Regions from separate parts of the Beggiatoa leptomitoformis genome, predicted to be linked through region 1. Evidence: predicted binding sites of a transcription regulator. Region 1 holds the regulator's gene; the other holds the start of a gene.
What was found. The regulator PhoB, encoded in region 1, activates phosphate uptake and scavenging genes when phosphate is short. The targets are predictions, from matches to a motif close to GNNTGTCATAAAACTGTCANAT.

Region 1 (16,866 bases):
CTCAGGTTAAATTAGGATTTTCAGCGTTAGCCGATATAAACGTGATAGTGTTGATAATACAGCTTATCTGCTAATCCTGAGAATCCCGATTCAGACAGCTTCTCATCAAGTAAATAACTTTAGCACCACCAAAAGAAATAACTAAATTGCACAAACCGTTTACAATATTACGTTGCTACTACACTGTATTACCCATATATTCTAGTAAATAGCATTGGTCGAGAATAAATCCAAATAATCCCACCGTAAAAAAGCATGTCATACTGCACAAGCCATCAATCTTGTTTTTCCACTCAAATAACACGGAGAGATTTTATCCATGTTGCAATACGTTATTATTTCCGTAACCCCTTATTTACAAAACTGTACTTTACTATGGTGTGATAAAACAAAAGAAGGAATGGTTGTGGACCCCGGTGGCGATGTTGCGCGGATTTTATCCGCTGTACAAAAACAAGGGGTTACTCTCAAAGGAATCTTATTAACGCATGGACATTTAGACCATGTTGGCGGTTCTGTCGAATTAGCCAAACAATTAGAAATACCCATTATTGGACCACATAAAGCCGATAAATTTTGGCTAGATGCCCTCTTTGAACAAAGTCGCGCTTTTGGTTTTCCACCGCATGAACCTTTTCTCCCACAACGCTGGCTCATTGCAGGTGATACCATCAATTTTGGCGAAATTACCCTAGAAGTACGCCATTGCCCCGGACACACACCCGGACACATTGTCTTTTTTAATGCCGAAAGCCGTTTAGTGCTTGTCGGTGACGTATTATTTAAAGGCTCTGTCGGACGAACAGATTTTCCGCAAGGAAATCATAAAACATTGATTAGCTCTATTAAATCGCAATTATGGACGTTAGGCGATGCCGTTACTTTTATCCCGGGACATGGAGAAAATTCAACCATCGGTGAAGAACGTCGCACCAATCCCTTTGTTGATGAACATTTACTATAACTTATGAAATCCGCTAAACAACTGGTAAAACTATTAAATAGTGCCTTAGAACATCAACGGGAAGGGCAACTAACCCAAGCAGAAAAACTTTTTCGGCTCGCGTTAAAACTCGCCCCACAACAGCCAGAAACATTGCACGCACTTGGACTATTAAAACATCAACAAGGACAAACAGCCGAGGCGATTAAATTACTAAAAAAAACCATCGCCCTTAAACCTGATGAAGCGACGTATCACAACAACTTAGGCAATTTATTCAATGCACAAGGTGATATTAACAGTGCGATGACGGCATATCGCAAAGCCTTATTGCACAAACCGACGCATTTGAATGCCTTGTGTAATTTAGGAAAATTGCTTGATGCGCAAGATGAGCATGACAGTGCAATTCACTGTTTTCGCCAAGCCGTTAAACTCGCGCCAACAGACGCAGACGTATGGAATCAATTAGGGACTTGTTTGCTAGAAGACTGGCGATATAACCATAGCGCGGAAGCCATAGATTGCTATAAAAAAGCCTTGCAATATCAACCAGATTATGCTGATGCGTGGAATAATTTAGGCATTGCTTACATGGATATGGGCGACAATCCCGCTGCAATCGATTGTTACCGACAAGCACTACAAATTGCACCAAACTATGCACGTGCCTATGAAAATTTAGCGCGGGCGAAAAAGTTTAGCATTGCCGACCAATCGGATATTCAAGCGATTGAAAAATTGCTAGAAAATAGCAAATTAGATGATAACTCACGCATGTATTTGCACAGCGCGTTGGGCAAAATTTACGACGATTTAAACCAATTTGAACAAGCCTTTCAGCATTATCAACACAGTAATGCGATAAAACAGCAATCCGTCGTTTTTGATTACCAAGCACATAGTGCGTGGATAGATGAAATTATTCAGCTATTTAATGCCGATTTTTTTCAACAACCTGCAACAGGTAATCCCAGCACTACGCCAATATTTATCGTTGGCATGATGCGCTCAGGAACAAGTTTAGTTGAACAAATTCTCGCCAGCCATCCACAAGTCTATGGCGCGGGAGAACTCAATTATTTACCACAGCTTGCACAACAATTACCGAATATTTTAAAGGTAAATACACCTTTTCCCGCCTGCGTCTCCGCGTTGACTGCCGACGTTTTGCGGCCCCTTGCGGACAAACTTTTACAACAATTACAAGCCTATAAACCAGATGCGCGGAAAGTCACCGATAAATTACCCGCGAATTTTCTCTATTTAGGCTTGATTGCCCGTTTATTTCCCAATGCGATAATTATTCATTGTCAACGTGAACCACTAGATACCTGCTTATCTATTTATTTTCAACGCTTTAGTCAAAATCATCCTTACGCATACAATTTAAATAATATTGCCCATTATTATCGTGACTATCAACGACTAATGGCACACTGGCAAACAGTTTTACCCGTAAAAATTCATACAGTTTGTTACGAAGAACTACTGGTAAATCAAGAAGATATTAGTCGTCAACTCATTGCAGCATGTGGCATAGAATGGGATGAACGTTGTTTGCACTATCACCAAACCGCCCGCACCGTGCGCACAGCAAGCCATTGGCAAGTCAGGCAACCTGTGTATAAAAGCTCGATGGCGCGTTGGAAACACTACGAAGCATATTTAACCGATATAAAGAAAATTTTGGAGTAATACGCATGTCTTCACCGTTTGATAATGTGGTAAATCGCCAACACACGGACAGTATTAAATGGCAAAAATATGGTGCAGACATATTGCCGATGTGGGTTGCCGACATGGATTTCCCCTCGCCTGAACCTGTTTTAAATGCCCTACAACAACGTGTTGCACATGGTGTTTTTGGCTATGGGGCAGAATCCCAAACGTTATTAACGGTAATCATTGAACGATTAGCACGTTTGTACAACTGGCAAGTAAGCCCTGAAGAAATCATCTTATTACCGGGCTTAGTCAGCGGGCTGAATATTGTTTGTCGTGCTATTGGTGAGGTCGGCGATGCCGTATTAACACAAACCCCTGTTTATCCGCCATTTTTATCCGCACCTACTAATCAACAACGTGAATTACAAACGGTTGCGTTACAAGCCAGTCAAACAAAACAATTTTTAAATTATACAATAGACTACGATGCACTAAAGCAAGCCATTACACCGCGTACACGCTTGTTTTTACTTTGTCATCCACATAATCCTGTTGGGCGACTGTTTACACCTGAAGAATTGACCCAATTGGCAGAAATTTGTTTAGAAAACAAGCTTGTTATTTGCTCAGACGAAATTCATTGTGATTTATTGCTAGATGGGCGCACTCACACCCCGCTTGCCTCACTGTCCCCTGCGATAGCCGAGCAGTGCATTACTTTTATGGCGGCGAGTAAAACCTTTAATATTGCTGGGTTAGGCTGTAGCTTTGCGGTTATTCAAAATCCACAACTGCGCCAACAGTTTAAACGTGCAATGCAAGGCATTGTGCCTGAAGTGAATATTTTAGGCATTACGGCAAGTATCGCCGCCTATCAACACGGCGAATCTTGGCTAGAAGATTTATTAGCCTATTTAAGCCATAACAGCCGTTTTATCAGCTACTTTGCAACGCAATATTTGCCCAATATCAATTTAACTGCGCCTGAAGCAACCTTTTTAGGTTGGTTGGATTGTCGTGCGTTACCCATAGAAGACCCTTTTCAATTTTTCCTAAGCCATGCAAAAGTTGCATTTAATGATGGCGCAACCTTTGGTGCAGGTGGAAAAGGGTTTGTTCGGATTAATTTTGGCTGTCCCCGTGAACAGTTGGTAATGGGATTGAATCGGTTGCGGGAAGCGGTCGCATTATTGAAGTAAATGCAATAACGATTATTTATCTGCTGAATCAATCTGTATGAACAATACGGCTGCAATACGGCTGGAAGCAGTGTTATCCATATTATTTTGTGCATGAAGTTTATTGTCTTTCATTATTATTTAATTCTGAAAGTTCTGATTCAGATGGTTTGCTCGTTACCAAGCTCTGCTTGGTAATGCCTGCCTTGCAAGCTCCGCTTGCCGAGTACAAGCGGGCTTATTAAGCGTGGGGCGTTCAAGTACCCGCCAAGCAGAGCTTGGTAACGAGCAATACTTTTTTACGGAAATCTGTTGAATAGGTCATTTCTTATTCTCTTTTTAAAATACGGTTACTATAGCTAACGCAACTTAAAAAGCAGCTTAATGTAGGGTGGAATAGCGTAGCGTATTCCACCATAAAACGCCAAAAATAGCTGAGTTTATGCAGAAAGCTTGCACTGTTGTGGAATACGGCTTGCGCCTATTCCACCCTACAATAATTATTTTAAAGTGCGTTAGCTATAGATTTAATTCTGAAAATCCTGATTCAGATGGTTTTTAAAACGAAAAAAAAACCTGACAACTTTATCTGTCAGGTTTTTAATTAAATATTACGGCAATAAATTATTTAAACCGTGGTGCAGTGCAATTACCGCAAACCCAAGGATAGGTCCAGTCAGCAGTTTTCTTTGCACTATCAGGAAGGTAGGGACTCCATGCATCCGCACGGATTGTACCATCGGTTTTCCACACAACGTTAAATTGTCCTTTATCCGTGATTTCCCCAATAAATACAGGTTTGTGCAAATGGTGATTTTTTGCATCCATTTGTACTTCAAAACCAGAGGGAGATATAACTTTTTGATACCCTAATGCTTGACGTACCGCATTAACATCGGTTGTTCCCGCTTGCTCAACCGCTTGTTTCCACATATTAATACCGATATAAGTGGCTTCCATTGGGTCATTGGTAACACGACTTTCCGCACCCGCTAATTTTTTCTCTTTGGCATACGCTTGCCATTTAGCAATAAACTCTTTGTTTTGCGGTGTATCTAAAGACATAAAGTAGTTCCAAGCCGCTAAGTGTCCTACAAGCGGTTTGGTGTCTATGCCGCGTAATTCTTCTTCACCCACAGAGAATGCAACAACAGGCACATCTTCTGCTTTTAAACCTTGATTTCCCAACTCTTTATAAAATGGAACGTTAGAGTCACCATTGATAGTGGAAATAACGGCAGTGGGTTTCCCTGTCGCAAAGGTTTTAATTTTGGCAACGATGGTTTGATAATCACTATGTCCGAACGGGGTATATTCTTCCATGATGTCCGTATCGGTAATGCCTTTTTTATTAAGGAAGGCACGTAAAATTTTGTTGGTTGTACGCGGATAAACGTAGTCAGTCCCCAGTAATACAAAACGTTTCGCGCCACCACCATCAGCACTCATTAAATACTCAACGGCTGGAATGGCTTGTTGATTAGGAGCTGCACCTGTGTAAAACACATTGTAGGAAGATTCTTCCCCTTCATACTGCACAGGATAGAATAACAAACCATTTAACTCTTCAAATACAGGTAATACAGATTTACGTGAAACAGATGTCCAGCAACCGAACACAACAGCAACTTTTTCTTTTTGAATCAATTCACGGGCTTTTTCTGCAAACAAAGGCCAGTCAGATGCAGGGTCGACAACAACGGGTTCTAGCTGTTTGCCTAAAACGCCCCCTTTCTTGTTAATTTCTTCAATCGTCATCAGTGCCATGTCTTTTAACGAAGTTTCACTGATGGCCATTGTGCCAGAAAGGGAGTGCAGAATGCCGACTTTGATAGTGTCAGCGGCGAGAGTGAATTGGCTGGCAAGGAGTGTCGCACCAGCGGTTAAACTGAGTAATGCAGTTTTGCTAAAGGCGTGTAGCACGGTTTTTTTCATGTAGTTTTCTCCTGTAGCGAGAGGAATGCGTCGATAGGTATCGACTGCACTTGTTACGGGCAATACTTATGCCACGATACGAAAATATCTGAGTGTTTTAATTAACTAAGTTTTTTCTATGTCCTTAAAATTATTCAGCATAATAACGCACTTTTTTGGTGAGGTATTCGGCTTTATAGCACTAAAAAAACGCATTAAAGCAAATTACCTTGTCATTCTCTGCTATTTCTAACGTTTACGCTACGCTTGAATTGCCGTTACAATGCAAAATACTTGAATGCCCAAACCCCGCCCAAAATCGGTTAGTCCTTCGCCTGTTGTCGCTGTAATCCCTACGTCAGTCGTTGTTATTTGTAATAATGCGGCAATCTGTTGTTTCATTTCTGGAATACGGGGCGTTATTTTTGGGGTTCGACACTCGATGCTAATGGAAATATGGCAAATTTGCCAACCGTGCAAATATTTTAATGCCTCTTGCAAATATACACGGCTATCGGTAATGCCTTGTTGTAAGCATAAGTCATCACTGATTTTTCCTAAAATATTAACCCCTGTGATGCCTGAAATACCATTAGTAATTGCATGTAACACTACGTCAGCATCACTATTACCCGCTAATCCTAATTCATCAGGAAAAACAACCCCACCCAATAACAATGTTTTTTGCTCGTCGGCTAATACAAAACGATGGCTGTCTTGCCCTAACCCAGTTTTAATACGCATGTTGAATTTAACCCTCTTGCCACAATAAAAAGTTTTTTATTTTAGCCTGAATTAACCTGATAATAACGTGCAGAGTCTGCCAAACTTATTGTTAAGCACATTTTTTATTGAGGCGAATATTTATGGAAATGATGTACATATTATTTTTTTTACTAGTATCTATAGGTGTTTTAACGATTTTTTTGTATAAACGTAAAGTTCAACGCTTAGAACAAGAGCGACGCGAAAAGGAAATGTGGTTAATGCAAGAAATCGCCATTCAACAAGTAAAAAAGAAAAAAGCGGAGGATGCACAAAAAGCAACGGTTCAATCCGCTACGCCCCCCGAAAAACCGACAGCCAAATCAGTTCCTAATAAAAAACCCTCTATATAGTGATGTTATTTATCACTAAAAATGGTTGTCTAATTTTTAATCACCTCATGTAGATAGAGAAATTTATGGATAATCCATCCAAATCTGTTGAAATTGGTAAGCATCAACGCGGTGCGGATAAAACTGCACGTATTCCCATTAAAGTTGTTCCCGCTGAACCGCAACGTAAACCAGAATGGATACGCATTCGTGTGCCAAGTGGCTCAGCCGTGCGCGATTTAAAGGATAAACTCCGTACACATCAATTGCATACTGTCTGTGAAGAAGCCTCTTGCCCTAATTTAAACGAGTGTTTTTCAGGCGGAACAGCAACTTTTATGATTATGGGTGATATTTGCACTCGTCGCTGTCCTTTTTGTGATGTTGCGCATGGTCGTCCTGAACCATTGGATGAAAATGAGCCGATAAATTTAGCCCATACAATTGCTGATATGGGACTGAATTATGTGGTGATTACATCCGTTGACCGTGATGATTTACGCGACGGGGGAGCTGGGCATTTTGTAGCATGTATTAGCGCGATTCGAGAATTATCGCCAAAAACACGCATTGAGGTATTAGTCCCTGATTTTCGCGGACGGCTAGAAAAAGCCTTAGAAATTCTGCATCAAGCCCCTCCTGATGTCTTTAATCATAATTTAGAAACCGTTCCTCGTTTATATAAACAAGCACGTCCGGGAGCAGATTATGCGTGGTCATTAAACCTTATTAAACAGTATAAAGCGCAACATCCTGATGTATTAACAAAATCAGGCTTGATGTTAGGGCTAGGAGAAACGCTAGAAGAAGTACAGGCGGTCATGGCGGATTTACGCACGCATGATTGCGATATGTTGACATTAGGGCAATATTTGCAACCTAGCCAACATCATTTAGCATTACAACGCTATGTTACTCCTCAAGAATTTAAAGAATTGGGAGAAACAGCCAAACAAATGGGCTTTAAACAAGTTGCTAGTGCGCCATTGGTACGTTCTTCTTATCATGCGGATAAACAAGCAGAAGGAACTTTTTAACGTTTTATAATTTAGAACCATCAGAATAAATTCTCCCCCGTTTGCGGGGGATACAAAACGCAATTATTTTATATCGCTATCTACCTAAAATTAGAAAGGTTTTTGTTCATCTTACAGCAGATAAATTGAGTAGTGCTAAACAGATTGGTTTACTCCAGAATATTTAAAATACCTGTCATCAAAGCGTCATTTAGATTGATTAGTATCGTTAAGATCATACAAACACCGTGACGGGAAAGAAAACATGAGTGCAGTGTCTGCTGAGTTACTAAAAACGGCGGTTCATCAAAATGAATTAATGAGTCGTCAAGGCATATTAGAGCGTTTATTCAGTTTTTGGTTTAATGGCTTTGTTTACAATCAGATATGGGAAGATCCCAACGTTGATTTACAAGCCTTACAACTAACATCAGATAGCCGCATTCTCACAATTGCCTCTGGTGGTTGTAATATTTTAAATTATTTGATTGAACGCCCTGCAGCCATTGTTGCAGTGGACTTGAATCAATATCACATGCACCTAACTCGTTTTAAATTAGCTGCATTGGCTAATTTACCAAAATACGATGATTTTTATGACTTTTTCGGTTATGGCAATCGTCCTGATAATGTAGAAAAATACAAAACCCACATCAAACCACATTTAGACCCAGAAGCCATTGCTTTTTGGGAAAATAAGACGTTTTTAACGAAATCCTCCGCGCGAATTAATTTTTTTACAAAAGGCTTATATCGTCAAGCCCGCTTTGGTTATTTCATGCGCTTTTTGCACAGATTATCCAAAATTGCGGGTTATGATTTAGGCAAAATTTTGCACGCTAATTCTGTCGCTGACCAAGAAAAAATCTTTGCAGAAGAAATCGCCCCTTTATTTGATTATTGGGTTGTAAAATTAATCGGCAATTTTTCCTTTGCAGTCTTTAGCTTAGGGATTCCTCCACAGCAGTATGATTATATGAAAGAGGAATCACAAGGCAATTTAGTCAATCTATACCGTGAGCGTGTAAGACGTTTATCTTGCCAATTTCCAATAGAAAATAATTACTTTGCATGGCAAGCCTTTAGCTCAAGCTATGACCATAAACAACGGGTTGCATTGCCTGATTATTTGAAAGCTGAACATTTTGATGTTTTGAAAGAAAATGTACATCGTGTTGAAACCCATGTGACTTCATTAATGGGTTGCCTGCGTAAACAGCCGAATGCCAGTTTAGACCGTTTCGTTTTTCTTGATTCACAAGATTGGATGACACCAGAAGCCTTAACCGAATTGTGGCAAGAAATCGCACGGGTTGGTAAAGAAGGCACGCGCATTATTTTCCGCACCGCGTCTCCCGAATCACCTATTGAAAAGGCATTGCCTGCGTCTTTACGCTCCCGTTTTGTTTATGAAGAAGAACGTTCTAAAGAGCTGTTTAAACAAGACCGCTCGGCGATTTATGGCGGTTTCCATATTTATTCATTTGCTTAGTGCATCAGTTGGGGCGTATCCATTCGCCCCAATTTGAAAGAGGATTGAAAATATGGACCAAGTGCAAGCAATGGATCAGATGTATCGTTATCAACGGTATATCTATGATATAACTCGTAAATATTATTTATTTGGACGCGATACGCTCATTCGTGAAATGCCTGTACAGGCAGGTGAAACGGTGTTAGAAATGGGTTGTGGTACAGCACGAAATTTGTTGCTCCTCGCAAAGCGTTATCCTAATGCACAGTTTTATGGTTTAGATGCGTCTAACGAAATGCTGGTTACGGCGCAGCAAAAAGTAGAGAAAAACACTGACGCAAAAAATATTCATCTAGTTCAAGCTTTAGCGGAAGAGTTGGATTATAACAAGCTGTTTAATATAGATAAGCCGTTTGATAAAATCTTTTTTTCTTATGCGTTATCCATGATTCCGCCTTGGCAAAAAGCCTTACAAGCGGCATTACAGAATTTAAAAACGGGTGGCGAGTTACATATCGTTGATTTTTCTGACCAACGTGATTTACCCCGCTGGTTTCAATATGTGCTAACTCGTTGGCTTGATTTGTTTGGCGTACATTATCCACCTGATTTATTGCCTTATTTAGAAAATATGGAAAAACAAGAGCTTGGCACGCTAACCACACGCGGGTTGGGCGGACATTATGCGTTTTTAGCGCGTTTTAAGAAAAAATAAACTGCTGTTTGTTACGTTAGTAAACAGATAACGCTGCTCAAGGCGGTGTTGTCTGTGATGTATTGCAATCTACAAAGCAAATTGTGAATCAAACCATTCCTTGTTACGCTTAGACCTAATTTCCCTTAATGCTTAAAAAAATAGGTCTTCGATGATGCAAGTTTCCCAACAAGACATTCAAGATGCGGTTAAACAAGGCATTCTCGATGCAACACAAGCAACGTCCTTGTGGCAGTTTTTAACCAGTCGACAAACACAACCCCAATTTAATATGGCAAATATTGCCTATTTTTTGGGTGCGTTTCTGGTACTGTGTGCGATGACGTGGTTTTTATCTGAGGCATGGCAACTATTTGGCAGTCTTGGCATTATTGGCATTGCGACGGTGTACGCTTTACTGTTTATCTTGCTCGGGAGTATTTGTTGGCAAAAGCCCCAACAACGGGTAGCAGGTGGGTTACTGTTTACCTTAGCTGTTTGTATGACACCGCTTGCCGTTTTTGGCGTTCAACTGTTGCTAGAACAACAAGAAAATATAAGCTTTTTGTTCCCACAACGTGGCATTTGGATGGCCATTGGCACTATCATTGTTGGCGTTATTACACTGAAGTTTGTGCCATTCCCATTCCTAACAGCTCCCATTGCTTTTGCTTGTTGGTTTTTATCCATAGAACTGATACCGACTATTTTTGGTGGTGAAGCCGCCTTTAGTTGGCAAGTTGAACGAGCGATTACCTTGTATTTTGGCGTTATTATGTTGTTGGGAAGTTATTTAGTTGACCGCCGTACTCGTGAAGATTACGCCTTTTGGGGATATTTATTTGGCATGTTAGCGTTTTGGGTCAGTGTTACGTTGATATTGATGGATACTGAACAGGAATTACAACGGGTGCTTTATCTCATTGTCAATCTTAGTTTACTTATTCTATCAGTATTATTACAACGCAAGGTATTTGTGATTTTTGGGGCATTAGGTATTTTGATTTATGTGGGACATTTATCTTATCGCGTGTTTGCCGACTCGATGCTATTTCCTTTTATTTTAACCTTGATAGGCTTAAGTGTGATTTTTTTAGGCGTGCAATATCAACGGTATGTAACCTATTTTAACGAGGTCATACAACAAAAATTGCCGCGTTCTCTAAAATATTTACTTCCTCAACAACGCATACGTCATTAAATCATGCCCGAATTACCTGAAGTTGAAACCACTCGCCGAGGCATCGCGCAGCACTTAGAAGGGCGCACTGTTACCGCTATTGATGTTCGTGAATCGCGCTTGCGTTGGGCAGTGCCGTCAGACCTTGCAACACATCTATTAGGACAGCCCCTGCAACATATTCAACGACGAGGTAAATATTTACTGTTTGCATATCCAACGGGACATTTAATTATTCATTTGGGCATGTCGGGCAGTTTACGCATTGTCTCTCCTGATACCCCACTGAAAAAACACGACCATGTTTTAATCCAGTTTGGACAAACGTTTAGCCTGCGTTATCACGACCCGCGTCGTTTTGGTTGTGTGTTATGGACAAGTGAACCTGTTTTACAGCATCCATTGCTTGCAAGTTTGGGCGTTGAACCTTTAGAAAATGAATTTACGGGCAAGTACTTACAACAAAAAGCAGGTAAAAAACAGCTTGCCGTCAAAACCTTTATTATGAATAGCCATGTTGTAGTTGGGGTAGGCAACATTTATGCGAGTGAATCCCTGTTTTTAGCAGGCATTCACCCGACTCGCGCGGCGGGCGAGATTACGTTAACCCGTTATGAGCAGCTTGCCAGTACGATACGCGAAGTATTAACTGCTTCAATCGCAATGGGAGGGACAACCTTACGTGATTTTGTTAATACCCAAGGTGAACCGGGTTATTTTAGCCAAACCTTGCGGGTTTATGACCGTGCCACGCAAGCCTGTGTAACCTGTAACACACCAATTGAACGTATCATACTTGGACAACGAGCAACGTATTATTGTCCGCATTGTCAGACATAACACTTGTCACCTTTTCTTATTCATTAACCTGTGTAACCTTTAAAATGTCAGAGCAACCTATTCTTATTGTTGAAGATGAAGCCCCTATTCGGGAAATGTTAAACCTTGCCCTGAGTAAAGCGGGGTTTATCGTCACAGAAGCGGCTGATGTCCGTCAAGCACAGACCTTAATTTTTAACCAACTACCTAAATTGATTTTATTAGATTGGATGTTACCTAATAAAGTTAGCGGTATAGAATTTGCGCGCCAACTAAAAAAAGAACCACAAACGCAAGAAATTCCTATTATTATGCTAACGGCTCGTGGTGAAGAAAGCGATAAAATTCGGGGGTTAGAAGTGGGTGCGGATGACTATGTTACCAAGCCTTTTTCGCCACGAGAATTAGTTGCGCGGATTAAAGCGGTGTTACGACGTGCTTCTACCCATTCGGAAGGTGAACAGCTTGCGGTTAATGAATTACGCCTAGACCCTAATGAACATCGCGTAACAATTGCAGGGCAAGAAGTACAAATGGGCCCTACAGAATTTCGCTTGCTTTACTTTTTTATGCGCCATCCTGAACGGGTTTATAGCCGTAGCCAAGTATTAGACCAAGTATGGGGTGGAAATGTTTATATTGAAGAACGAACTGTCGACGTTCATATTCGCCGTTTACGGAAAGCGTTAGCTGATCATAATTATGATTATTTAATTCAAACCGTGCGCGGAGTAGGTTATCGATTTTCGACGCGCGAATAAATCTAATATTATGTTTAATTAGGTGTTATATAGAAGGGCGAATGAATTCGCCCTTTTTTTGTATCCGCAATAAACCTTTTGCAAAAGCAGCATGGATACCACTAAAAGCGGTATTATCCGTTGTCATTTTTCCTAAGATACTTTTACAAGAAATCTAATATGTCCATTGTTTTCTAATTTAAGCGCGCAATCGGCAGATATTATCAATATTATTGATTGATAATATTCCCCAAAATTGTCCATTATATTTTTAGCCAATCCCAAAAAAATTTAATATACAGTATATTACACATTGTGCTTTAGAGTAACCATATCGCGGTTGTAACAAATCGTTATAAAAAAAATTCTCAAAAAGCTATTAGTCCACTAATATTGTTGTTAAAAAAACTTTATAGTAAACTTTCCTTACATTTTCATGTTTAGGTGAAGCCACTATGTCGACATTATTAGGGAGAATAGTGATATTCGCCCTCATCACGTTACTCTACCAGCCAGTTGCTTACGCACTGTCAGCTGCGGAAGAATACGAAATTAAAGCAACCTTTTTATATAAACTAGGCAGCTTTCTGTATTATCCTCCAACAACCCTATCAGATAACAAAAATCAATCTTTTTATATTTGTATCTTAGGACGCGACCCCTTTCAACAAAATATTGATATTGTAGTTGAAAATCAAACAGTACACGGACATGCTATTAAGGTAAAGCGGTTGCAACAAGTACAAGAAGCAAATTCGTGTCATGTATTATTTATTAGTGATTCGGAACAAGCACGGCTAAAAACGATTTTGCAAGCACTCCAACGGCTGCCCATTTTAACTGTGAGTGATATGGCGAATTTTGTTGAACAAGGTGGAATGCTCAAATTTTACAATGAAGATAATAAAGTCCGCCTAGCCTTAGATTCAACAATAATCAATGCGGTTGCCATTAAGCCGAGTGCGAATCTTTTGAGAGTTGCAACAGATATAAGTGCTGATAACTCGAAACTGAAAGCGGTTAATCAGCAAAGAGGGGCGGAGTAACTAACATGAATAAGATAACAATTTATCTATGCACAGCTTGCTTAGTGTTGTTAGCGTTAGACCTACATGCCGCAACTGATGATGAAATAGCCAAAAGAGCGCGTTTGGCACAATTACGTGATTTAGATTTAGCTGAATTGTCTGAAGTGGAAATTAAGTTGGATGATGCTTTTGATATTTTTGGTGGTTTAGTCAAAGCAAAGACAACCAGCATTGCTACAGGAGCAAAACAGGTAACGGACCGCGCACCTGCAGTTACAACCGTTATTACATCACAAGACCTTGAGGCAATGGGTGCAAGAACGCTCGATGATGCTTTACGTAGTGTTCCGGGCATACAGGTTTCATACAACTATTTTAATATCCCTGTTTATAGTGTTCGCGGAATTTCCGTAGCGGGAGACCATGATTCAGGTTTATTGGTTTTAGTTAATGGTATTCGACTTAACGATTCACACCGTGGTTCTAAAGGATTATATTGGAGCGGTTTTCCTATTAGTACAGTTTCTCGTATTGAAATTATTCGTGGTCCTGGTTCTGCTGTTTATGGGGCTGATGCGCTTGCTGGGGTAATTAATATCATCACTAAAACGGCTGATGATATTGATGGAACAGAAGTGGGTGTACGACTTGGCAGTTATAACACGCAAGACACTTGGGTAACACATGGTAGTGAGTGGAATGGTTTTAAAATCGCGGCAATGGCTGAATTTACTAAAACAGATGGACATCAAGGTACAGTAGAAAGTGATGCACAAACTGTATTTGACGGTATGTTTGGCACACACGCATCTTTAGCACCAGGCGAGTATGGGTCAGAAATTACGACCTATGACACTCATATTGATATTAGTAAACAGCGTTGGCAATTAAGGGCAGGTTTGCATAAGGGAGAGGATATGGGGGCTGGAACAGGCATTGCGCAAGCACTTGGTTCAGATCAACCTATGTCTGAACAAAGAATCAATGCTGATCTGACTTATCACGACCCTAAATTTACCAAAAATTGGGACGTTCAAACACAGTTGAGTTATTTGAATACGCATTTTGAGGCAGAGTTTTATATCTTTCCTATAGGTGCATTCGGTGGTACTTATCCAATAGGATATTTGGGTCGTCCATCAGCGTCAGAAAATCAAACACAATTAGCATTATCTGGATTTTATCATGGCATTGATGACCATTCGATACGTGTTGGTGTCGGTTACGCTAACTATGACCAATATGAAGTAAAAGAGGTAAAAAACTATGGTACTAATCCCTTTACAGGCGAAGATGTGTCACCAACTACTCTTGTGGATGTGAGTGATACATCCGCTTCATTTATACCAGAAGTATCACGGACTGATGGGTATCTTTTTATACAGGATGCGTGGACAATCAATCCTGAATGGGAACTGACAACAGGTGTGCGTTACGATGAATACTCTGATTTTGGTTCAACTGTTAATCCACGTGTTGGTTTAGTCTGGCAGGTACGTTCTGATTTAACAACCAAGCTACTATATGGCAAGGCTTTTCGTGCGCCTTCTTTTCAAAACTTATATAACCGAAACAACCCAGCTCTTCTTGGCAACCCAGATTTAAAACCTGAAAAAAGTGAAACATGGGAATTAGCCTTTGATTATCGTGCGTTAGAAAGTCTGCATTTAGCTTTTAACCTATATCAATATAATATTAAGGATAAAATCACACTTATTGCTATTGGTGATACTGAATTGCAATATGCAAATGCGACCGATTGGAAAGGGCAAGGATTTGAATTCGAAGCGCGTTGGAAAACCAGCATTAAGTCTAGCTTGCTTTTTAATTATAGTTATCAAAACGCTAAAGATGAAGCAAATAACGTCTTGAATAATGCACCTGAACAGATGGCTTATTTACGCGCAGATTATCTGCTTGGTTCTACATGGTATGTAGATACCCAAGTTAATTGGAACAATGGATGGGTACGCGGGCTAAATGATCCACGCCCTGCATTAAACGGCTATACAACGGTAGATTTAACGATTCGTCGCAAAGATATTCGAGCGGGCAATACTAACGTTGCATTTGGTATTCGTAATCTATTTGACGAAGATGTTCGTTATCCTTCTCCTGAACCTAGCAGTGGTTCAGTTGTTAATGTGCCTAACGACTTGCCTGGTGCTGGACGATTCTATTTTATAGAGTTTCGGTATAAATACTGAAATAGTTATGTTTTGTCATGATATTAGGACTCTTGTAGATGCTTAAATTTACGAGAGTTCTCCTAAAAAAGTACCTCAATATTACAGGTTAAATATATAACTGGTGGAGATGGAAAACGTGGAAGATATTAAAAGTGTAGAAGACTATTTTGGTACTATGGATGTTTGGAGTATTTATCATCGTGTTGTCACTGCTAATAACCTATCACATCGTGAAATATACACTGATGTAGCTCGTGTTTTAAGTGAATTAGAGGATGAATTCTCTTTTTTGGACTTGGGCTGTGGGGATGCTACTTATTCGGCACCCATATTAGTGAATCTACCCATAACGTATTATTGTGGAGTTGATCTTTCTGCAACAGCACTGGAATTGGCAGAGAAAAATCTTAGTCTGTTAGCCTGCCCTGTAGAATTGCATAAAATAGATTTGTTGCAAGCACTGCAAAATACCAAACGTCAGTATGATGTTATTTTTTCTAGTTTTGCAATACATCATTTGTCTTATGAAGAAAAAAGCTACTTTTTTCAATCCGTTATTAAACGCCTTAGTAAAAATGGAATATTACTATTGGTTGACGCGATGAGAGAAGAAAATGAAGACCTCCCAACTTATTTACAACGGTATTGCTATCACATAAGGAATGAATGGCAAGGTATAAGACCAGAGGAAAAAGAGCTAGTTTGTTGTCATGTAATGGAAAATGATTTTGTAGAAACAGCCAGTACACTTGAGTTTATGGCAAAGCAAGCAGGGTTTTCTAGCTGTCAGAACGTCAGTAAATATTCGGCACATCAAGTAATTGTTTTGAAAAATCACTTGGGTTTATAGATGTTGTTCACTCAAGCTAGAATTATCGTATCAATGGATAATGTGATGTACCATCACATTTTGAGTAGAAGTGTAA
Region 2 (16,866 bases), 1.7 Mb from region 1:
AGGTGTACGGCTCGCACTTCTTAATCGCCAACGTGCATTTCGTCGCGCGCCCGGTCTGGTTGCTGATGGGCGTGATATGGGAACGGTTGTTTTTCCTGATGCGGGTGTAAAAATTTTTTTAACGGCAAGTGTTGAAGAACGTGCAGAACGACGCTATAAACAGTTGAAAGGCAAGGGAATGGATGCTAAACTTGTCGACCTTATTGTAGAAATCGCGGATCGGGATGAGCGGGATCGCAGTCGTGCTACTGCCCCATTAGTCCCTGCACAGGATGCGCAACTCATTGATACAACGGGTGTGTCAATTGAAAAAGTAGTAGCACAAATTTTACAGTTGGTGTCTGCCAATACTAAAAAACTCATGATTGCTTAACCCATTATTGGCAATTGTGGTCTCTTTTAATTAACCCACATACCACAACTATGTGGCTGTAACTATTTATACCCTAGATATAATTATCAAGGGTCAGGGGTTTGTAATGAGCGAAAGCTTTGCTGAGTTATTTGCGGAAAGTCAAGTAAAACAAAATATGTTACCCGGCAGTATCGTCACGGGAACAGTGGTAGAAATCCGTTCAGACGTAGTCATTGTGAATGCAGGACTGAAATCTGAGGGCGTGATTCCCATTAAAGAGTTTTACAATAGTAATAATGAATTAGAAGTTGCAGTTGGCGATGTTGTGGATGTCGCCCTTGATGCTGTGGAAGATGGTTTTGGTGAAACACGCTTATCCCGTGAGAAAGCTAAACGCGCCGCTTCTTGGAAAGATTTGGAAGATGCCTTTGAAAACACCGCAACTATTACAGGTATTATTACTGATAAGGTTAAAGGTGGCTTTACTGTTAATATCAATGATATTCGCGCCTTTTTACCGGGTTCTTTGGTGGACGTGCGTCCTGTGCGCGATACCAGCTACTTGGAAGGCAAACCTTTAGAATTCAAGGTTATCAAGTTAGACCGTCGTCGTAATAACGTGGTTGTTTCACGTCGTGCTGTGGTTGAAAAGGAAAACAGTCAAGAACGCGAAGCCTTATTAGAAACCATGCAGGAAGGCATGAGTTTACGGGGTGTGGTGAAAAACCTCACCGATTACGGTGCGTTTGTGGACTTAGGTGGTGTTGACGGGTTGCTACATATCACTGATATGTCATGGAAACGTGTTAAACATCCTAACGAAGTGGTCAATGTTGGTGACGAAGTAGAAGTTAAAGTCCTGAAATTTGACCGTGAGCGTGTCCGTGTTTCTCTCGGACTCAAACAATTGGGTGAAGACCCATGGGTCGATATTGCCCGTCGTTATCCTGAAAGCACTCGCTTATTCGGTAAAGTCACCAATTTAACTGATTACGGTTGCTTTGTTGAAATTGAATCTGGCGTAGAAGGCTTGGTACACGTTTCTGAAATGGATTGGACGAATAAAAACGTACATCCTTCCAAAATCGTCCAAGTCGGTGATGAAGTCGAAGTCATGGTATTAGACATCGATGAAGAACGTCGTCGTATTTCTTTGGGTATCAAACAATGCCAAGTTAACCCTTGGGATGGTTTTGCCGCGACCCATAATAAGAATGACCGAGTGGTTGGTACTATTAAATCTATCACCGACTTTGGTATTTTCGTTGGTTTAGATGGCGGTATCGATGGCTTAGTCCACCTTTCTGATATTTCTTGGAACGAAACGGGTGAAGAAGCAGTACGCCGTTACAAGAAAGGGGATGAAATTGAAGCGGTTGTTTTAGCAGTTGACCCCGAGCGTGAGCGTATCTCTCTTGGTATCAAACAGTTAGAAAAAGACCCCTTCTCTCATTTCGTTGCTGAATATCCAAAGGGAAGTTTGGTGAAAGGTGTTGTCAAGGAAGTTGACCCGAAAGGTGCGATGATTCAGTTGCAAGATGGCGTTGAAGGCTATCTGCGTGCGTCTGAATTAACCCGCGATCGAGTTGAAGATGCCCGTATGCTCTTAAAAGAGGGTGAGGACATCGAAGCTAAGTTTATCGGCGTGGATCGCAAAAAACGGGTTATTTCTTTATCCATCAAGGCGAAAGAAACTGACGAAGAGTCTGCTGCGATTAATGATTATGGTCGTTCACAACCTTCATTAGGTGCGACATTAGGCGACCTATTAAAAGAGCAAATGGATAAAGAGTAAGTTAGTCGTTTTACAGAGGTGGGCGTTTAAATTTCTGCGTTACGAGAGGTTTAAACGTCTAATAATAACAACATAGTTAATATCAACTGCTTTTATTCAGGGTACACATAATGACAAAGTCCGAACTGATTGAGGCGATTGCGCAAAAGCAAACGCAACTAGCACATAAAGACATTGATTTAGCAGTGAAAACACTGTTAGAACACATGGCACAAGCCTTAGCGAATGGGGAACGTATTGAAATTCGTGGCTTTGGTAGCTTTTCTTTACATTTCCGTCCACCCCGTGTTGGTCGCAACCCTAAGACAGGCGATGCTGTTTCCTTACCCGCGAAACATGTACCGCACTTTAAACCTGGTAAAGAGTTGCGTGACCGGGTAAATGTATAGTAATCCAAATTAGGTTTTTATTTATTCAACGTAATACTCGCTATTCTATCGGTGGGGTTATTAGCTAAACCCCACACTATCGTGTAGCGCAAATCTTGAGATTGACTTGCCTGTCTATACAATAAATAGCGTTTACGAGATTGTTGTGTAAACCCTCTGCATAGATAGGCAGGTATTTAATCCTTTCTAATACGGGAACATGCAAGTGTTGCCCTGTCAGGTTGACAATCTACCTATATATTACTTGTGTTAATCTATTGCTATCAATTATGACGGTTTTTATTTTTGGGGTTTGAAACAAATTCATGCGGAACGGAAATCTGCGCAACAGCATACGGCGAGTCACTTTTTTTTCCCCACTCGTTTTTTTTTCTTGTTGTCTGGCAAAAACAACGCGTGAGAGTGTAACGATAGGGTTCATTTGTTTAGTCTTCCTAAGCATCGTTAGTGTTTTATATAAAAAAACAACGTTGGTTGTTTCTGACAAGCAACGATATAGTCAAGGCCGTTTGGGTGCGTGCTTGCCATGTTAGAACTTTTATGGTTGTTATTACCTGTTGCTGCTGCTTCGGGTTGGTTAGCCGCGAGAAAACATCATCGTCAAGCACGTAGTGGCGATAGTGTAAATTTATTACGTTTTTCCTCCGATTATTTCCGAGGTTTGAATTATCTCCTTAATGAACAGCCTGATAAAGCTATCGATGTTTTTATTAAACTTATCGATGTAGATAGCGATACCGTTGAAACTCATTTAGCCCTAGGCGCATTATTCCGTCGACGCGGAGAGGTCAACCGTGCTATTCGGGTACATGAAAACTTGATTGCGCGTCCTTCTTTAGATGCCGCTCAGCGCAATCTTGCCGTATTAGAATTAGCCTATGATTATCGTCGTGCAGGATTATTAGACCGTGCAGAAGCATTATTTGAAAAATTAATTGAGTCTGAAGAACATCGTGATTATGCCTATCACCAATTATTAGATATTTATCAACAAGAACATGAATGGGGAAAAGCCATCACAACCGCAGAAGCACTCGCAAGTGTGTCAGACGAGTGTTTAAATACGGTGATTGCCCATTACCACTGCGAACAAGCAGAAATTTTACTTCAACAACAGCTATATACCCAAGCGCAGGAAACATTACAGTTAGCCTTACAATGTGACCCGTTATGTGTGCGAGCGAGTTTATTAGAAGGTGAACTAGCACTTACACAGGCACAATGGCAACAGGCAATTAATGCTTTTCAACGAGTTGGGCAACAAGATAATGATTATTTATCAGAAATTATTGAACCATTGCAAACCTGCTACCAACACTTAGGACGACCTACCGCTTTTATTGCCTATTTACAGTCGGTTTTAAATACGGACGCGGGAATGACTCCTATATTGGAATTAGCTAAAATTTTAAAAGCACAACAAGGTGAGCAGGAAGCCGCTGATTTTATTGTAAAACAATTACACAAACGTCCTTCAATTCGTGGTTTAGATTTTTTACTCGATTTAGCCCTGTCTAACTCCAGTAGTATCACGCACGAACATTTATTATTACTGAAGGATATGACCACACAATTATTAAAAAATCGCTCTATTTATCAATGTAGTCACTGTGGTTTTCGTGGAAAAACGCTGCATTGGCAATGTCCAAGCTGTAAACAATGGAACACGATAAAACCGATACAAGGAATTGATGGTGAATAATGCTACGTCATTAATTATTGCCCTAGATTATCCTGATGCAAAGCCTGCACTCGCATTAGCCGAACAACTAAAAGCCAGTGGATGCCGTTTAAAAGTTGGTATGGAATTATTTACCCACGCAGGACCTCATCTGGTTGAAAAATTGGTAAATCAAGGGTTTGATGTCTTTTTAGATTTAAAATTTCATGACATTCCCAACACCGTTGCGGGTGCTGTCAAAGCGGCGGCTGAGTTAGGGGTATGGATGGTAAATGTTCATGCGTTAGGTGGTCGCGACATGCTTATTGCTGCGCGTGAAGCCTTAGCAGGTTATCCACAACGTCCACTCCTGATTGCTGTAAGCATACTCACCAGTTTAGAAACGGCGGATTTATATGGCATGGGCTTACACGGCTCATTAACCGATAATGTGTTACGCCTTGCTCGTTTGACAGAAGCCAATGGATTAGATGGCTTGGTTTGCTCGCCACATGAAATTAGTTTAATTCGTCAATCGATTAGTACCCCGCTACAATTGGTTACACCGGGTATTCGTCCACAACAAAGCCAACAAGACGACCAAAAACGCACAATGACCCCACAAGAAGCCTTACAACAAGGTGCAAACTATTTAGTCATTGGTCGCCCAATTACACGCGCCCCAGACCCATTACAGGCTTTGCACGCTATTTCACAATCACTCACCGTTTAAGACAGGAGTTGCTTCATGTTATTGCGTTTAACTATTGGTTTACTGCTTGTTATCTCCGCTTTGCCTACTTGGTCAGAAGAACCCGTAGATTATTATGCCCGTGGACAAGAATATCTCCAAAAATCCGATTTTAATAACGCCGTAAAAGCCTTTGGAGAAGCCATCCGTCAAGGCAACGATAATGCACTTTGGGAATTAGGACGCTTATATGAAACAGGCAAAGGGACAAGCGTTGATCTGAAAAAAGCGGCCTTATTTTATGAAGAAGCCGCACAACGTGGGCTAAAAGAAGCCCAATATAAAATTGGAATTATGTATGCGGACGGCATTGGCACAGTCCAAAATCCAAGCCATGCCCTCTATTGGTTACGCAAAGCAGAAGCCAATGGACATCCAAAAGCGACAAACATGCGCGCTAAAGTAGAACGATATTTACGTGTTAGCTATACCGATGACTTTCGCAAAACATTTAAAATGGCAGAAACAGGGCGTGCTGATGCACAATACAAACTCGGCATGATGTATCGTGACGGTATTGGTACACCAAGTAATCAAATACTTGCTAGTGAATGGCTAAAAAAATCGGCGGAACAAGGTTTATTTGATGCACAAGCTAAATTAGGGGTGATGTACTACGAAGGCGTTGGCGTTAAACAAGACTATGCTGAGGCTCTAAAATGGATAACCTTAGCCGCTGAAAAAGGTTACGCCGCCTCACAAGCCCTGCTTGCAACCATGTATCGTGATGGTAAAGGCACAGAAAAAAATCCTGCACTTGCCTATCACTGGTTTCTAGTCGCAACCTTATATGGCAATAAGCAAGCGGAAACCTCCGCAAACAAACTATTAAAAGAACTAACCCCTGAACAAAGTGCAGAAGGCGAACGTCTCACCAGCGAATGGATAAAAAACCATCTCATGCCCGGAAAATCAACGGTTGAAGAAACCCCAATAGTCCCTGTGCCAGACATTGCCATGCCAATCACCACGCAGCCAGACAGCGTAGAACAACCCAATTAATCACCTAAAGAATTGACTGTAGGCACAAACCTATTTGTGCAACGTTTTGATGACACTAATTATCTGAATGATTAAGTTTTAATTTAGATAAATTACCCAATAGCTTAACGCCTACAATGCCCCACAAAATAGCAACAATAAGGTTTACCTATGAAATTCAGCGAACAATGGTTACGTACTTGGGTTAATCCCCAAATGACAACAGAAGAACTCATTAACTGCTTAACAATGGCAGGCTTAGAAGTCGACGACACAGAAGCTGTCGCACCTGCATTTGATAATGTTGTTGTTGGTCAAGTCTTAACCGTTGAACGCCATCCTGATGCAGAAAAATTAAAAGTCTGCCAAATCAACGTAGGTCAAGAAACCCCTTTAAACATCGTTTGCGGAGCAAGCAACGTACAGGCAGACATGAAAGTCCCTGTCGCGCTCATCGGAGCAGTGTTACCCAACGATATACGCATCAAAAAAAGCAAATTACGTGGTGTTGAATCGCACGGAATGCTATGTTCAGCCAAAGAATTAGGACTTGCTGAAACATCAGAAGGATTAATGCCGCTTCCTACAGATGCACCCATTGGCGAATCTGTGCGTACCTACTTAGGCTTAGATGATACCAGCATCATTATTGAACTAACGCCTAACCGTGGCGACTGCTTAAGCATTCAAGGAATTGCGCGTGAAGTTAAGGCCCTCACCAGCACAACACTCACCGCACCCAAAATGCTCGCGATTCCCGCAACCATTGCCGACACATTCCCTGTGCGCATAGAAAACAACAACGGTTGTCCGCGTTATCTGGGGCGCGTTGTGCGGGGTATAAATCCCAAAGCCACAACCCCGCTCTGGATGCAAGAACGCCTACGGCGGGGTGGTATTCGCAGTATTAACCCCATTGTTGACATCACTAATTACGTTTTATTAGAACTGGGACAACCCATGCACGCGTTTGATTTAGCCAAATTAAACGGCAGCATCGTGGTGCGACTAGCCAAACAAGGCGAAAAACTCACCTTGTTAAATGAACAAATCATTCAACTCGACGAACAAACCTTAGTCATTGCCGATGAACAACAACCCTTAGCCATTGCAGGCGTAATGGGTGGCGCAGGTTCGGGTGTCGTCGATGACACCATCGACATCTTCTTTGAAAGTGCTTTCTTTGCCCCGCGTCAACTCGCTGGTTGTGCCAGACGTTACGGCTTGCACACTGACTCCTCACACCGTTTCGAACGCGGGGTTGACCCACAACTACAACGCATCGCCCTAGAACGCGCAACAGCCCTACTACTCGATATTGCAGGGGGACAAGCAGGCGCAATCACTGAAGTCACCGACACCGCCCAAATTCCCAGCCCTGCCGTTGTGACCGTGCGCCTACAACGCATTCAATCCCTCTTGGGTCACTCTTTTACCTCCCAAGAAATTAACGACATTCTGCAACGACTTAACATGCACGTTGTACAACAAGGCGATATATGGCAAATAACACCACCTAGCTACCGCTTTGATATTACAATAGAAGTTGATATTATTGAAGAAATTGCTCGTGTTTACGGCTATCACAACATACCTGCCCGTCCTCCACAAGGTAATTTTGTGATGCAAGCCGTTCCCCCCGTTGCCCTGCAACAACTGCGCGACGTGCTGATACAACAAGGCTACTACGAAGCAATTACCTACAGCTTTGTCGATGCTGATTTACAAAAACAACTCACACCCGACCATGCAGGGCTTACATTAGCCAATCCCATTGCCAAACGCCAAGATAATCCAACGGCTATCGATATGTCCGTCATGCGCACTACACTCTGGACAGGGCTATTACAAACCGCACAATACAACCTGACCCGCCAACAAGCGCGCGTGCGTCTCTTTGAAACAGGATTACGATTCGTACCCAGTGCTGACGGTTTACAACAAGAACGCATGATAGCAGGCATCGTTACAGGCAGCCGCTATCCTGAGCAATGGGGCTTATCTGCCATCAATACCGACTTTTTTGATGTAAAAGCCCACGTAGAAAACTTACTCGCAGTCAGCCGTAAACCCTATCGTTTTATCGCAGGCTTACACCCCGCATTACACCCCGGACAAACAGCGGAAATTTATCAAGATAATACATTAATTGGCATTATCGGTGCATTACATCCGCAATTACAACAACAATTAGACTTCACCCAACCCGTTTATTTATTTGAATTGCAACTCGCCGCACTGAGTCATGCAGAAACACCTAGCTACACAGACGTTTCTAAATATCCCTCCGTGCGCCGTGACCTAGCTGTTGTGGTACAAAATACTATAACTGCTGATAAAGTTTTAGATTGTGTCCGCCAATCTGCGCCTAATTTCCTCGCAGAAACGACTCTTTTCGATGTTTATCAGGGGAAAGGCATCGAAGAAGGCAAAAAAAGTTTGGCAATAGGCTTGATTTTTCAAGAAATTTCCCGCAATCTAACAGAGTCGGAAATCGACAAAACCCTAGAACAAATACTGAGTTCACTAGAACATCAGTTAGACGCACAATTAAGGAAGTAACAGTGATGGCATTAACAAAAGCAGCAATGGCAGAAAGATTGTTTGACGAAATGGGTTTAAACAAGCGCGAAGCCAAAGAAATGGTTGATTTGTTTTTCGAAGAAATTCGCACCGCCTTAGAAAAAGGTGAACAAGTCAAATTGTCTGGATTTGGTAACTTTGATTTACGCAATAAAAACCAACGTCCCGGACGTAACCCTAAAACAGGGGAAGAGATTCCAATTAGCGCACGTCGTGTGGTAACCTTTAGACCAGGGCAAAAACTTCGTGCACGAGTAGAAGAGTATGCTGGAACCATCGAACAATAACGAACTTCCTGTCATTCCCGGTAAACGCTATTTCACTATCGGTGAGGTCAGTGATTTATGCGCTGTCAAACCGCATGTTTTGCGTTACTGGGAACAGGAATTCCCCCAATTAAAACCGATTAAACGTCGCGGTAACCGACGTTATTATCAGCGACAAGATGTTGTTTTGATTCGTCAAATCCGCAACTTGTTGTATGAAGAAGGTTTTACTATTGGTGGCGCGAAACAGCGATTATTGGGCGATAGTCCAGAAAATAACTTGCAACAAGGTCAGCACATTATTCAGCAATTACGGGCTGAACTTGAAGAAGTTTTATACCTTCTACAAAGCTAGTTAGTTTGTTGTCATCCTGTTAATTCAATGGGATGGCAACACACCGCCGCCCCCTCCCCTTCGTTTTTTTCTCAACGTCCGCATAAAAAAATCATGTCTAGTTTACGAGTTGGTATCGGTGGCCCTGTTGGGTCGGGTAAAACCGCGCTGGTTGACGCATTGTGTAAAAATTTGCGTGACCGCTATGAAATAGCTGTCGTTACCAACGATATTTACACCAAAGAAGATGCACAGTTTTTAATGCGTAGCCAAGCCTTACCTGTTGAACGAATTATTGGTGTAGAAACAGGTGGTTGTCCACACACAGCAATTCGTGAAGATGCATCAATGAATTTGGTGGCTGTTGAACAACTCAGCCGTACATTTCCAAATTTACAAATTATTTTTATTGAAAGCGGTGGCGATAATTTAAGCGCGACATTTAGCCCTGAATTATCAGATTTAACGCTTTATGTGATTGATGTCGCTGCGGGTGATAAAATTCCCCGTAAAGGCGGGCCTGGTATTACTAAATCTGATTTATTAGTAATTAATAAAATTGACCTTGCCCCTTACGTTGGCGCGTCTTTAGACGTGATGGAACGCGACGCACGCAAAATGCGCGACACAAAACCGTTTGTTTTTTCCAATTTAAAAACAGGGGAAGGATTAGCGGAGATTATTGCGTTTATTGAAACTACTGGCGGAATAAAAAACACATAAAGCAAATTTTAAGATTAAATCGCCAAGATTATGACCCGATTTATAACCTTTTATTTTATCTATTTATACTGGCTTACTGTATCAAGCAAGCGTAGGGTGCGTCAGGTGCATTTTTTCGCACCGTAACGCACTATTTAGATTATCCAAACTTAGGATGAAAGTGTGTAGGTTACTTATATTAGTAACTGTGTTTTATTGATATTTAACGTTGTTTTAGTGAGTTTAAATCTAAATCAAAGGCAAAAGTGTTTGTGCGTTGTTGCATATCGACGCTGTAGTTGAGTGTTTGTGTACCGCCAAAAGGTAATGATACGGGAACAGCAACGCAAGGAATGGTCAATTTACCTGTGCCTGCGTTGTAGTTGGCAGCGCAACTGTCGGTTGTGGTGGGTGTAGTAGTTGACCCTCCTCCAGAACAAAAGGAGGCTGATTGTAAGCCACGTACTTTGACTTCGGAGAGACGGTCACTAGAACTAATCCCTTTAATCAACACACGGCTAAATACAGTGTTTTTGTCAAATGTAATTGGGTCAAGAAGTGATTCACCACCATTGATATAAACCTTAGCCACGCCCTGACGCACAGTAAATGAAATATTATTGAAGCTAGGCATACTATTCCAACCGTTTATCCCATATCTACTACTTCCGCCCTCACCAATTCCTTTTGGTAATAGTGAAGGTGTGCTAAACCCCCCACCAGAACCACCATACCAGCTTATATTGTACTCAATACTTTTGTTGTCGGGTGTTAGTAAAACAATGCCTTTACTACCATTATTAATGTTAATTGTTAGGTTAATTTCAAAATCACCTTGTAGTGAACCGCCAATATCTAATGAACCTACTTTAGTTAATGGCGCACTGAACCATTTAGCTTTTTGAGCTACATCACATTTTTCTTCGAGGTTAATACACCCCTCTTTAACAACTAAATTCTCCTCTGCTGTTGCTCCCACTGCCATTGTACTGGCATCTAAGCTATAATCAGCCGAGTAAACATTGTGCATTCCTACCAACAATGCGGTTGTTACTATCCCACGTAATAACTTCATAACGACCTCCTAACCAAGTGAAAAAACGCCTGATTAAGGTAATCCACTGTTTTCACAGTATCCACAAAAAATAATAGAAGTTACAACCGTTTAACTGATTTTTAACCCAGAAAAAAGGGATTATTATGAAAGTAAATGAAAGGATTAAACTTTTTAGAACTTTAAAAGGTTGGACACAGGAAGAAGTCGCAGAAAAATTAAATATGTCACCTAGAGCCTGTCATCAAATAAGAAGGGTTAAAGGTTCAAGCCAAAAGAATCAAGGTAGAAGCCAAATAAACCCCACTTAAGAAATTCCTAGCGCGTTTATCATATCGTGTAGCTATTGCACGATATTGCTTTAATTTACCAAAGAAATGCTCGATTAAATAACGTGCCTTATAAAGAGCTTTATCATAATCAGGTGGATTTAAACGATTTTTCCTGAACGGAATCACAGGTTCTATGCTTTTCTGTTTTAAAACATCTCTAACCCGTTCATCAGCATCATAAGCCTTATCAGCCAATAAAGCGTTTGCCTTTATCTGAGGAATAAGAGCATCAGCCCCTTCAAGGTCGCTTGCCTGTCCCGCAGTCAAAAAAAAAGGGTCGGATTGCCCAGTGCGTCAACAACGGAGTTAATCTTGGTACTTAAACCCCCTGCGCTACGTCCAATGGCTTCATCTGCACCACCACCACTACTATGTTGATGCGCTCTAACTATTGTGCTGTCTATCATGGCATATTCATTATCGGCATCGGCACTTAGTATCTTGAAAACACGTTCCCAGACACCTTTTTTAGACCAACGACTGAAGCGGGTATGGACGACACGGAAATCACCAAAGCGTTCGGGGAGGTCGCGCCAAGGAATGCCACTGCGATAACGGAATAGAACAGCATCAATAAACAAGCGGTTATCTTTAGCCGTCATCCCGACATGTCCTTTACGTCCAGGGAGTAGCGGTTCTAGTTTTGACCATTGTTCATCGGTTAAGGCATAGCGACGACTCATTGTTTTATCCTTGGCGATATCTGGGTATATATTTATAATATAACACTTTTTACTATTTGATGACACGCTCTAATGGATATGGAAATATTGAACGTGGAGATAGTGATATTAGCTTGTCAAAACTAGAGCCTGTCATCAAATAATAAGGATTAAAGGTTCAAGCCAAAAAAATCAAGGTAGAAGCCAAATAAACCCCACTTAAGAAATTCCTAGCGCGTTTATCATATCGTGTAGCTATTGCACGGTATTGCTTTAATTTACCAAAGAAATGCTCGATTAAATAACGTGCCTTATAAAGAGCTTTATCATAATCGGTTGGATTTAAACGATTTCTCTTGAACGGAATCACAGGTTCTATGCCTTGCTGTTTTAAAACACTTCTAACCCGTTCATCTGCATCATAAGCCTTATCAGCCAATAAAGCCTTTGCCTTTATCTGTGGAATAAGGACATCAGCCCCCTCAAGGTCACTTGCCTGTCCCGCAGTCAAAAAAAAAGGTCGGATTACCCAATGCATCAACAACCGAGTTAATCTTGGTACTTAACCCCCCTGTACTACGCCCACTGCGCTACCGCCACTACTGTGCTGATGCGCTCTAACTATAGTGCTGTCTATCATGGCATATTCGTTATCAGCATCGGCACTTAGTATCTTGAAAACACGTTCCCAGACACCTTTTTTAGACCAACGACTGAAGCGGGTATGGACGACACGGAAATCACCAAAGCGTTCGGGGAGGTCGCGCCAAGGAATGCCACTGCGATAACGGAATAAAACAGCATCAATAAACAAGCGGTTATCTTTAGCTGTCATTCCAACATGTCCTTTACGTCCAGGGAGTAGTGGTTCTAGTTTTGACCATTGTTCATCGGTTAAGGCATAGCGACGACTCATTGTTTTATCCTTGGCGATATCTGGGTATATACTTATAATATAACATTTTTTACTATTTGATGACACGCCCTAGAAAAACTGGCAGAAATTTTCTCTACCGATTTATTAGAAATACTTGGATTATATAAAGCCTTTATTTTCAACCATAATCATATAGGTAACGAACACTCGTCACAAAATATTTACCATTCCACTGATAAAGACCTACAAAACATTGTAGAAAAACAAAATATTATTATTGAACAACAACAAAAAGAAATTACTTATTTAAAAGAGATTATTGGGTTATTAAAAGAAAAAACCTAGTGTTATTTAAGATAAATACAGTAGCCATAAAACAGACTAAACTCGTCTTATCTCCTGCCTAAAAACGGTGTTGATTCAACCACCATGCCGCCTAAACAAACACCTGACCACGACCCAAGTTATAAACGTTTCTTTTCTCATCCAGAAATGGTCAAAGACTTACTAGAAGGCTTTGTGCATGAAGATTGGGTGAAAGAATTGGACTTTACGACTTTAGAAAAAGTTAGCGGACAATTTACCAGCGACGACTTACGTAGTCGCGATAACGATGTAATTTGGCGTATTCGCTGGCAGGGAAAATGGCTTTACGTTTATATTTTGTTAGAGTTTCAATCTCGTATAGATATTTACATGGCAGTACGCTTTATGGTCTATGTTGGTTTGCTGTATCAAGATTTACTCAACGCAAAACTAATTAATGGCAAACTCCCGCCTGTCTTACCGATAGTGCTTTACAACGGACAACCCCGCTGGAAAGCCCCATTAAATGTCGCTGATTTAATTGAGCCTTCCCCTCTTCAAAAATACCAACCCCAACTACACTATTTATTAATTGATGAAGGCGTTTATAACCCGAAAGAGTTATCGAGTTTACACAACCTTGTTGCGGCATTATTTCGGCTAGAAAAAGCTCAAAATGAACTAGAAGTTTCACAAGTGATTAGTCTGCTTATTTCATGGTTAAAAGAACCCGAACAACAAGAAATTAGAAAAGCCTTTGCAACGTGGTTAAATCGGGTTTACTTACCCTATCATTTACCAGAAGTGAAAATACCTGAATTAATAGACTTACAGGAGATAAACGTCATGTTAGCGGAACGGGTTGCAAATTGGTATGAATCAGGAATTCAGAAGGGCGTACAGCAAGGTAAACTTGAGGGTAAAGCCGAAGGCAAACTTGAAGGCATTGTAGAGGGCATCGTCAGAGGTAGAACTGAAGGCATAAAAACTGCGTTGTTAGCGATTTTAACCATGCGTTTTGGTGAAGTTCCTCCCACTGCACAACAGGCTATTGATGCAATTCATGATACAGAACGCTTAGAACAGTTAATGCGCGAAGCTATCGTGGTAGATTCTCTTGCAACATTCCTCCAACAACGCATTAACGATTAATAAAACTTGTTTAAAATCCCTAAAAATGACTGGACGATAAACGTTATGTTAGCGGAACGGGTTGCAAATTGGTATGAATCAGGAATTCAGAAGGGCGTACAACAAGGTAAGCTTGAGGGTAAAGCCGAAGGCAAACTTGAAGGCAAAGCTGAAGGTAAAGCTGAAGGTAAACTTGAAGGCATTGTAGAGGGCATCGTCAGAGGTAGAACTGAAGGCATAAAAACTGCGCTGTTGGCGATTTTAACCATGCGTTTTGGTGAAGTTCCCTCCACTGCACAACAGGCTATTGATGCAATTCATGATACAGAACGCTTAGAACAGTTGATGCGCGAAGCTATCGTGGTAGATTCTCTTGCAACATTCCTCCAACAACGCATTAACGATTAATAAAACTTGTTTAAAATCCCTAAAAATGACTGGACGATAAACGTTATGTTAGCGGAACGGGTTGCAAATTGGTATGAATCAGGAATTCAGAAGGGCGTACAGCAAGGTAAACTTGAAGGTAAAGCCGAAGGCATTGTAGAGGGAATCGTCAGAGGCAGAACTGAAGGCATAAAAACTGCGCTGTTAGCGATTTTAACCATGCGTTTTGGTGAAGTTCCTCCCACTGCACAACAGGCTATTGATGCAATTCATGATACAGAACGCTTAGAACAGTTGATGCGCGAAGCTATCGTGGTAGATTCTCTTGCAACATTCCTCCAGCAATACCCTTTTTCAACAAAGTATTAATCAAAGAAGCTGCTTTTTCTAAATTCAGTTTATGTAAGACCTTAAAGTAGCAAGAATTCACTAGACATGAGAACCTAAGAAAAGCAAGTTAGTTATGTATTATCGGTTAATATACTTAGTCTCATACTGAATACTATCACACGGATTAATCCGCCCACGCTTAAATCATCAATTGTCTGTTCCCTAAATATATGTTGTTACGCTACATGCAGCTTATAAATGACATACGAATGTCACATGCCTTATTTAAACTGGCAGTTTTCATCAAGGACATCGTTTATGAGTTTATCCGCTGCTGATGCAATACTACCATCCTTAGGTGGTAAACCTAATCTGGATCATAAAGCCAATCTATTAACGGTTGCTATATTTGTAGGACTGTTGATAACAGGTCTAGGATTTGCGGGATATAGTTTAGCAATTGATATTTCTGGCTCTGGAGCAGTTTCTGACAATCTGTTCCCCTACTTTTTGCTGGTTGTTGCCTTACTGATTGCGTTGGGTTTTGAGTTTGTGAATGGTTTTCACGATACGGCCAATGCGGTTGCTACCGTCATTTATACCCACTCTATGAAACCCAATTTGGCGGTGATGTGGTCGGGTGCTTTTAACTTTTTAGGGGTGTTGGTTTCCAGCGGTGCTGTGGCATTTGGCATTATTTCCTTATTGCCCGTAGAGTTGATTTTACAAGTTGGTTCAGGTTCTGGATTTGCTATGGTGTTCGCGCTGCTAATTGCGGCTATTTTGTGGAATGTAGGCACGTGGTTATTGGGCTTACCTGCCTCCTCCTCACACACCATGATTGGTTCAATTATTGGTGTAGGGGTTGCGAATGCACTCATGCACGGGCGTGATGGCACTAGTGGTGTGGATTGGACGCAAGTTTCTAAAGTTGGTTATTCCCTATTGCTATCTCCGATGGTGGGTTTTGGAGTAGCTGCATTATTGTTGTTGGTACTTAAACTTGTAGTAAAGAATAAAGCACTATATGAAGCCCCTAAAGGTAATGAACCACCCCCTTGGTGGATTCGTAGTTTGCTAATTTTAACTTGTACAGGGGTTTCCTTTGCACATGGTTCAAATGATGGTCAAAAAGGGATGGGGCTGATTATGTTAATATTAATCGGTACAGCTCCCATTGCTTATTCTTTAAACCGTGCAATGCCTGTAGAACATTCAGCGACGTTTCTCGCAGTATCTCAAGCAGCAAAAGCTTCATTGGAGAAAGCGGCTAAAGTTGCAGCCCCCGAGGATGTGCGTAAATCGGTAACTGAATACATTCGTACTAAAAGCTATCAGCCTGAAGTGATTCCTGCATTGGCTTATCTGGTGGGTGATATTGCTGTGCAAGTTAAACAGCATGGCAGTTTAGCGAATGTTCCTGCGAATTTAGTACCTAACGTGCGTAGCGATATGTACTTAGCATCTGAATCTCTGCAATTAATGGGAAAAGATAGCAACCTTAGTTTTGATGAAGACAGCAAAGGTAATTTGAAAGCACTTAAGAAAGAGCTGGACAACGCCACTAAATTCATTCCATTGTGGGTAAAAATTGCTGTCGCTATCGCGTTGGGTTTGGGTACGATGGTTGGCTGGAAACGTATTGTTGTCACTGTGGGTGAGAAAATTGGTAAAACCCATTTAACTTATGCTCAAGGTGCATCAGCAGAATTGGTTGCAATGACCACGATTGGTGCGGCGGATATCTTTGGTTTGCCCGTGTCCACCACACATGTGCTGTCTTCTGGTGTAGCAGGCACAATGGTTGCGAATAAATCGGGTTTACAGTTAGCAACGATTAAAAATCTCGTGATGGCATGGGTCTTAACCTTGCCTGTTGCGATGCTGTTATCGGGTAGCTTGTTCTGGTTGTTTACAATGGTGTTTGTTGGGTAGATTACTCTCTGCTGATGTGCGGTGATTTTCCTTGCT

Region 2: the regulator PhoB is predicted to act here: its motif matches at 15,152-15,173, upstream of AL038_RS14415 (inorganic phosphate transporter).

What each region holds. Positions count from the first base shown of each region.
Region 1 covers NZ_CP012373.2:1,744,840-1,761,705, reverse strand. The annotation lists gene AL038_RS07360 (MBL fold metallo-hydrolase) at 320-964, shown strand; gene AL038_RS07355 (tetratricopeptide repeat-containing sulfotransferase family protein) at 968-2,641, shown strand; gene AL038_RS07350 (MalY/PatB family protein) at 2,647-3,810, shown strand; gene urtA (urea ABC transporter substrate-binding protein) at 4,414-5,787, opposite strand; gene ispF (2-C-methyl-D-erythritol 2,4-cyclodiphosphate synthase) at 5,965-6,447, opposite strand; gene AL038_RS07335 (hypothetical protein) at 6,630-6,821, shown strand; gene lipA (lipoyl synthase) at 6,887-7,837, shown strand; gene AL038_RS07325 (BtaA family protein) at 8,082-9,308, shown strand; gene AL038_RS07320 (class I SAM-dependent methyltransferase) at 9,361-10,005, shown strand; gene AL038_RS07315 (DUF2157 domain-containing protein) at 10,157-11,185, shown strand; gene mutM (bifunctional DNA-formamidopyrimidine glycosylase/DNA-(apurinic or apyrimidinic site) lyase) at 11,189-12,004, shown strand; gene phoB (phosphate regulon transcriptional regulator PhoB) at 12,049-12,744, shown strand; gene AL038_RS07300 (TOL_0243 family YfiR-like periplasmic protein) at 13,179-13,769, shown strand; gene AL038_RS07295 (TonB-dependent receptor plug domain-containing protein) at 13,775-15,958, shown strand; gene AL038_RS07290 (class I SAM-dependent methyltransferase) at 16,077-16,790, shown strand.
Region 2 covers NZ_CP012373.2:3,415,309-3,432,174, reverse strand. The annotation lists gene cmk ((d)CMP kinase) at 1-373, shown strand, start outside; gene rpsA (30S ribosomal protein S1) at 480-2,150, shown strand; gene AL038_RS14490 (integration host factor subunit beta) at 2,261-2,539, shown strand; gene lapB (lipopolysaccharide assembly protein LapB) at 3,066-4,241, shown strand; gene pyrF (orotidine-5'-phosphate decarboxylase) at 4,231-4,932, shown strand; gene AL038_RS14475 (tetratricopeptide repeat protein) at 4,948-5,952, shown strand; gene pheT (phenylalanine--tRNA ligase subunit beta) at 6,103-8,493, shown strand; gene ihfA (integration host factor subunit alpha) at 8,499-8,801, shown strand; gene AL038_RS14460 (MerR family transcriptional regulator) at 8,779-9,135, shown strand; gene ureG (urease accessory protein UreG) at 9,229-9,837, shown strand; gene AL038_RS14450 (hypothetical protein) at 10,040-10,891, opposite strand; gene AL038_RS18965 (helix-turn-helix domain-containing protein) at 11,017-11,181, shown strand; one part of gene AL038_RS14440 (IS5 family transposase) at 11,137-11,471, opposite strand; one part of gene AL038_RS14440 (IS5 family transposase) at 11,471-11,885, opposite strand; partial or broken gene AL038_RS14435 (IS5 family transposase) at 12,043-12,780, opposite strand; gene AL038_RS14430 (Rpn family recombination-promoting nuclease/putative transposase) at 13,171-14,199, shown strand; gene AL038_RS14425 (RpnC/YadD family protein) at 14,206-14,586, shown strand; gene AL038_RS14420 (RpnC/YadD family protein) at 14,593-14,934, shown strand; gene AL038_RS14415 (inorganic phosphate transporter) at 15,214-16,830, shown strand.